One region of the Blautia stercoris genome, then DNA from elsewhere that is predicted to be linked to it. Evidence: riboswitches for the same ligand, from Rfam matches in the RefSeq annotation. Region 1 holds a riboswitch; the other holds the start of a gene.
The links. A riboswitch is a leader RNA that binds a small molecule or an ion and turns the genes downstream of it on or off. The one in region 1 is predicted to bind ZMP and ZTP.

Region 1 (3,423 bases):
AGGACGTGCATTAAAATCAGGCGGACCTTGGGTTTACGACAATGAAATCGCAAGTATTATGGGAAACTTTGAAAACGGAGATATTGTGATTGTACGTGATTTCGACGGCTATCCGCTTGGGAGAGGATTTATTAACACCAATTCAAAAATCCGGATCCGTATGATGACAAGAAATGAAAATCAGGAAATTGACCGTGAATTTTTAAAAATGAGAGTACGAGACGCGTGGGAATATCGAAAGAAAACGGTAGATATTTCAAGCTGTCGTGTGATTTTCGGGGAAGCAGATTTTCTGCCTGGGATGGTGATTGACAAGTTTTCAGATGTTCTTGTTGTACAGTCTTTAGCACTTGGAATTGATAAGTTAAAAATGATAATCATTGAAGAATTAAAATCAGCAATGGCAGAAGATGGGATTACAATCCGTGGTGTTTATGAGAGAAGCGATGCAAAAGTGCGGCTTCAGGAAGGAATGGAAAGAGTCAAGGGATTTATCGGTGAGCCATTTGATACGAAAGTACAGATTGTGGAAAATGGTGTAAAATATATTGTAGACATAGAAGATGGACAAAAAACAGGCTTTTTCTTAGACCAGAAATATAACCGTCTTGCCATTCAGAGATTATGTAAAGATGCGAAAGTTTTAGATTGCTTTACGCATACAGGCTCTTTTGCATTAAATGCGGGAATTGCCGGAGCAAAGAGTGTAACCGGAGTCGATGCCTCTCAGCTTGCAGTAGACCAGGCAACAGAAAACGCGGAGTTAAACGGACTCGAAAAGCGTGTAAAATTCATTTGCGAGGATGTCTTTGAGCTGCTTCCTAAGTTAGAAGCCGAAGGAGAAAAATATGACGTAGTAATTCTCGACCCTCCTGCATTTACAAAATCAAAAAATTCGATTAAAAACGCAGTGAAAGGTTATCGAGAGATTAATTTGCGAGGAATGAAACTGGTCAAAGACGGAGGTTATCTTGCAACTTGTTCTTGTTCTCATTTTATGTCGTATGAGTTGTTTACCCAGACAATCGGACAGGCAGCAAGAAATGTGCATAAACGTCTACGTCAGGTAGAATACCGCACACAGGCAGCAGACCATCCGATTTTATGGTCTGCAGATGAGTCGTATTACTTGAAATTCTATATTTTTCAGGTAATTGACGAAAAATAGAAAATAAAATATTGACAATCTTTTTTATCCATGCTATGTTGTAATTGCTTATATGACTGACGGAAGTGGAATCAACCACAGGGAGTATAAGCCGTTGAAGCCGACCGTCTGGGCATTGGATGTTCAGAAAGTGGGCTTTTTTTTCGTTATTATTATAGAAAATTTTGTTCTATGAAATGAAAGTCAACGGATCAATTAAAAATGTATGATGGGAAAAAGGAGAGACATTCATGAAAATGTTATCGCTGGAAACAGAATTAAAAGAAAATGCTTATCCTGGACGAGGAATTGTAATTGGAAAGTCCAAAGATGGTACAAAAGCAGTGACTGCTTATTTTATCATGGGAAGAAGTGAAAACAGCAGAAATCGTGTGTTTGTAGAAGATGGAGAGGGAATCCGTACACAGGCATTTGACCCGTCTAAATTAACTGACCCAAGCTTAATTATTTATGCGCCGGTTCGTGTACTGGGAAATAAAACAATTGTGACAAATGGTGACCAGACAGATACCATTTATGAAGGAATGGACAGACAGCTGACTTTTGAGCAGTCTTTAAGAAGCCGTGAATTTGAGCCGGATGGTCCAAATTATACCCCTCGTATTTCCGGAGTTATGCACATTGAAAATGGAAAATACAACTATGCAATGTCAATTTTAAAGAGCAATAATGGAAATCCGGATGCCTGCAACCGTTATACCTTTGCTTATGAAAATCCGGTAGCAGGAGAGGGACATTTTATTCATACTTATATGCATGATGGAAATCCACTTCCAAGTTTTGAGGGAGAACCAAAACTGGTAGAGATTCCAGATGACATTGACGCATTCACAAAAAATGTATGGGAAAGCCTCAATGGAGATAATAAAGTTTCTTTATTTGTACGTTTCATTGACCTTGAAACGGGAGACTATGAGACTAGAATTGTAAATAAAAATCAGTAATCTAAAAATGTTACGGCATTAGAGTATTTTTAAATCTGTTCTAACAATAAAGGAGAAAATGAGAATGAAAGAATTAGCATTAAAGTATGGATGTAACCCAAACCAGAAACCGTCCAGAATTTATATGGCAGACGGAAGTGAGCTTCCAATCGAAGTAATCAGCGGAAGACCTGGATATATCAACTTTCTGGATGCATTTAACGGTTTTCAGTTAGTAAGAGAATTAAAAAAAGCGACCGGACTTCCGGCGGCTACTTCTTTTAAACATGTATCGCCAGCCGGTGCTGCAGTGGGACTTCCGTTAAGTGAGACCCTTGCAAAAATTTACTGGGTAGATGATATGGGAGAGCTTTCTCCGCTTGCCTGCGCTTATGCAAGAGCAAGAGGTGCAGACAGAATGTCTTCCTTTGGTGATTTTATTGCACTCTCTGATGAATGTGATAAAGATACAGCGATGCTGATTAAACGAGAAGTTTCTGATGGTGTTATCGCACCGGGATTTTCCAAAGAGGCACTTGAAATTTTAGCGCAGAAGAAAAACGGAAACTATAATATCATTAAAATCGATGAAAATTATCAGCCGGCACCGTTAGAGCACAAACAGGTTTATGGTGTGACATTTGAACAGGGAAGACAGGAACTTCCAATTGATGATGAACTGCTTTCCAATATCGTGACAGAAAATAAAGCAATTCCGGAAAATGCAGTCAGAGACTTAAAGATTTCCCTGATTACATTAAAATATACACAGTCCAATTCCGTCTGCTTTGTAAAAGACGGACAGGCAATCGGTATCGGTGCAGGACAGCAGTCTCGTGTACACTGCACAAGACTGGCAGGACAGAAGGCAGATAACTGGTGGTTAAGACAGTGCCCGAAAGTCATGAATCTTCCATTTATTGATGGAATCCGTCGTGCAGACAGAGATAATGCCATTGATGTTTATATTGGAGAGGAATATATGGATGTTCTTGAAGATGGTGCATGGCAGAGAATCTTCAAGGAAAAACCGGAAGTCTTTACAAGAGAAGAGAAACGTGCATGGTTAGATAAACTGACCGATGTTACTCTTGGTTCTGATGCATTCTTCCCATTCTCGGATAATATTGAGCGTGCACATAAGAGTGGTGTAAAATATATTGCAGAACCAGGCGGTTCTGTAAGAGATGATGCAGTAATCGAATGTTGTAATAAATATGGTATGGCAATGGCATTTACAGGCATTCGTTTGTTCCATCACTAAAATTACGAAAATTATTTTTAAAAGAGGCGGCAGTGAGAGTTTTCTTACTGCTGCTTTTTGATGGTTTA
Region 2 (3,423 bases), on a different contig from region 1:
CATCTACATCGATTCTTTCAGCAGCCGGTACTTTTGGAAGTCCTGGCATGGTCATGATTTCACCTGTCAGAGCTACGATAAAGCCTGCACCTGCGGAAATCTTCAGGTTACGAACAGTTACTTCAAAGTCTGTCGGTGCGCCCAGTTTTGTCTGGTCATCTGTTAAGCTGTACTGAGTCTTAGCAACACAAATCGGACAGTTGCCAAATCCCATTGCTTCAAGCTGTGCAGCCTGTTTCTGAGCATTTGCAGTCAGAACAACTCTCTTACCACCATAAATTTTCTGAACGATGTTATTCAGTTTATCTTCGATGCTTCCCTCTAATTCATAAGAGAACTGGAAGTCATTTGGCTCTTCAACCAGACGGATTACTTCTTTTGCTAATGCAAGACCGCCTTCTCCGCCTTTTGCCCATACTTCAGACAGAGCAACGTTAACACCGAGTTCTTTACATTTCTGTTCTACTAAGTCAAGTTCTGCTTTTGTATCAGTTGGGAATGCATTAATAGCAACTACACATGGCAGTTTGTATACATTCTTGATATTACTTACATGTTTTAACAGGTTTGGAAGACCTTTTTCAAGAGCTTCTAAGTTTTCGTTATTTAAGTCAGCTTTTGCAACTCCGCCATTGTATTTCAGTGCACGTACTGTTGCAACGATAACAACTGCGCTTGGATGTAAATCAGCCATACGACATTTGATATCCAGGAATTTTTCAGCACCAAGGTCAGCACCGAATCCAGCTTCTGTAATTGCATAATCACCTAATTTTAATGCCATCTTTGTAGCAATTACGGAGTTACATCCATGAGCGATGTTTGCGAATGGTCCACCATGAACGATAGCCGGTACATGTTCCAGAGTTTGAACAAGGTTTGGTTTTAAGGCATCTTTTAACAGTGCACACATAGCGCCTTCTGCATGTAAATCATGTGCAGTAACCGGTTTCTGCTCAGAAACTTTACCGTAAGTGTAACCAATGATAATTCTTCCCAGTCTTTCTTTTAAGTCTGTGATGTCTCTTGCAAGACAGAGAACAGCCATGATTTCAGATGCAACTGTGATATCGTATCCATCTTCTCTTGGCATACCGTTTGTCTTTCCGCCCAGACCATCAACTACAAAACGAAGCTGGCGGTCATTCATATCCACACATCTTCTCCATGTGATTTTTCTAGGATCGATGTTTAATGCATTGCCCTGATAGATATGGTTATCAATCATTGCTGCTAATAAGTTGTTTGCTGCACCAATTGCATGGAAGTCACCTGTAAAATGCAGATTGATATCTTCCATCGGAACTACCTGTGCATATCCACCGCCTGCGGCTCCACCTTTTACACCAAATACCGGTCCAAGAGATGGCTCACGAAGTGCAACCATGACATTTTTGCCAAGTTTCTGCATACCATCTGCAAGACCTACTGTTGTAGTTGTCTTACCTTCACCTGCCGGTGTCGGGTTAATCGCTGTAACCAGAATTAATTTTCCGTTTGGTTTGTCAGATTCTTTCAGTAAATTGTAGTCAATTTTTGCTTTGTACTTACCGTACTGCTCCAGATATTTCTCTTCAATCCCTGCTTTTTCTGCAATCGCGGTAATTGGCTCCATTGTGCACTCCTGTGCAATTTCGATATCAGTCTTAAATCCCATACTAAAAAACCTCCTTAAACTAAATAGAGAAAAGCTGTCCCTCTTTTTCTGCTTCGAGTTTGTTTCTATTAAAATTCACGAATAATATGCCGAATTTTTTTATCAGATCACACTTCATGTGTAAAAAAGGGCAACATTTGTGGTCTACAAATGCTGCCCAGACGGTCGGCCCATACTTCGTTTTAATTTCACTGTGGTTTTCCACACTGACCCGTCAGAAATCAAAACTGCTTTTCAATTGATATCTATAATCTACCATAAACCTTATAGTTTGTCAATGCTCTAACAAACTAAATTGTGTATTTTTTTTGTTTTTTCAGATTAAATCGGCGCATTATTTATTTTGTTGAAATAAATGTTTCGACATCTTCTTTTGTTGGCATTACACGAAGTGCGCCTTTTTTGGTTGTAATTAAAGATGACGCTCCATTTGCAAATTCCAGCATTTCATAGAGTTGTTCTTCCGATAAACCGGTAATTCCATTCTCTAACACATAGTTTAAAGCACAAGCTCCAAAGGTATCACCTGCTCCTGTTGTCTCGATTGTATTTTCCTGAAGAAACGGCGCATGAAAGACTTCTTTTCCCTCATGAAATGCAATACTTCCTTCTTTTCCCATTGTCACATTCATCAGTTTCAGATTCGGATAATCAGCAAGCAGTTTATATGCACCTTCTTTGATATCTTTTGTTCCGGTCATAAATTCCAGTTCTTCTTCAGAAATCTTTAACAAATCACACTGTCCCAGTCCATAGGCAATCTGTTCTTTCGCAAGCTCCATGCTGCTCCATAATGGTGGTCTTAAATTCGGGTCAAAAGAAATCAACATTCCGGCCTCTTTTGCAATAGTTATCGCTTTTTGGGTTGCTTTTCTGACTTCTTCATGTGTCATAGACAATGTTCCAAAATGAAATGCCTTTGCAGATTCCAGATATTCTTTCTCTACCTGAGATTCACTTAACATCATGTCTGCTCCTGGATTACGATAAAATGCAAAATCTCTATCACCGTCTTCAAATGTATGTACAAAAGCCAGAGTTGTGTGAACTTCCTGATTTTCGTACAGATGACTGGTATCAATTTTCAATTCATTTAATGTCTTTCTAAGAGAAGTACCAAACTGATCTTTTCCAACTACACCCAGAAATGAAGTTTTCTTTCCAAGGTTATTTAACATCGCCAGTACGTTACAAGGTGCTCCGCCTGGATTTGCTTCAAAAATCGGATTTCCCTGAGCACTGACTCCATTTTCGGTAAAATCAATCAACAACTCGCCAAGTGCAATTACATCAAACTTTTTTTCCATGTCGTTTCCTCACTTTATTTTTTATTGTTTCACTTTGTTATTTCATACCTGTTGGGGCTGTTTTTTTGCCCCAATCAATGTTGATACTCTTATTATATCGGTATTGGTTTTAGACTGCAATCACTAACTATATCTATTACAAAATATCTACATAAGATACATTCAGAAACTACTCTTAATCTTTCCATTATTCTTCCGTTGTACGAGCCCATCTTACAAAGTCCCGAAACAGATTCCTAATGTTCTTTAACATTCCGTCAAAAACTCCTGCTTTATAAAAATTAATCACAATCGCACCTATCGGCACTGCAAGTATCATTCCTAATACACTGCTGATTTTATATCCGGTATACATAAAAATCAATGTCACCAGCGGATTCATTCCTATCGAATCTCCCACCATCTTCGGCTCAATAATTCTGCGGACAAGCTGTGTCACCAGATATAAAATGACAAGTC

Region 2: linked by a shared signal. The riboswitch ahead of ACYQ2D_RS13720 (formate--tetrahydrofolate ligase) and the one ahead of ACYQ2D_RS05115 (IMP cyclohydrolase) in region 1 are both predicted to bind ZMP and ZTP.

Annotation. Positions count from the first base shown of each region.
Region 1 covers NZ_BAAHYF010000001.1:1,046,246-1,049,668, reverse strand. Annotated here, with positions in the region: gene ACYQ2D_RS05120 (class I SAM-dependent rRNA methyltransferase) at 1-1,168, shown strand, start outside; ZMP/ZTP riboswitch at 1,211-1,289, shown strand; gene ACYQ2D_RS05115 (IMP cyclohydrolase) at 1,399-2,112, shown strand; gene ACYQ2D_RS05110 (phosphoribosylaminoimidazolecarboxamide formyltransferase) at 2,177-3,355, shown strand.
Region 2 covers NZ_BAAHYF010000002.1:858,450-861,872, reverse strand. Annotated here, with positions in the region: gene ACYQ2D_RS13720 (formate--tetrahydrofolate ligase) at 1-1,657, opposite strand, end outside; ZMP/ZTP riboswitch at 1,806-1,889, opposite strand; gene ACYQ2D_RS13715 (carbohydrate kinase family protein) at 1,996-2,964, opposite strand; gene ytvI (sporulation integral membrane protein YtvI) at 3,152-3,423, opposite strand, start outside.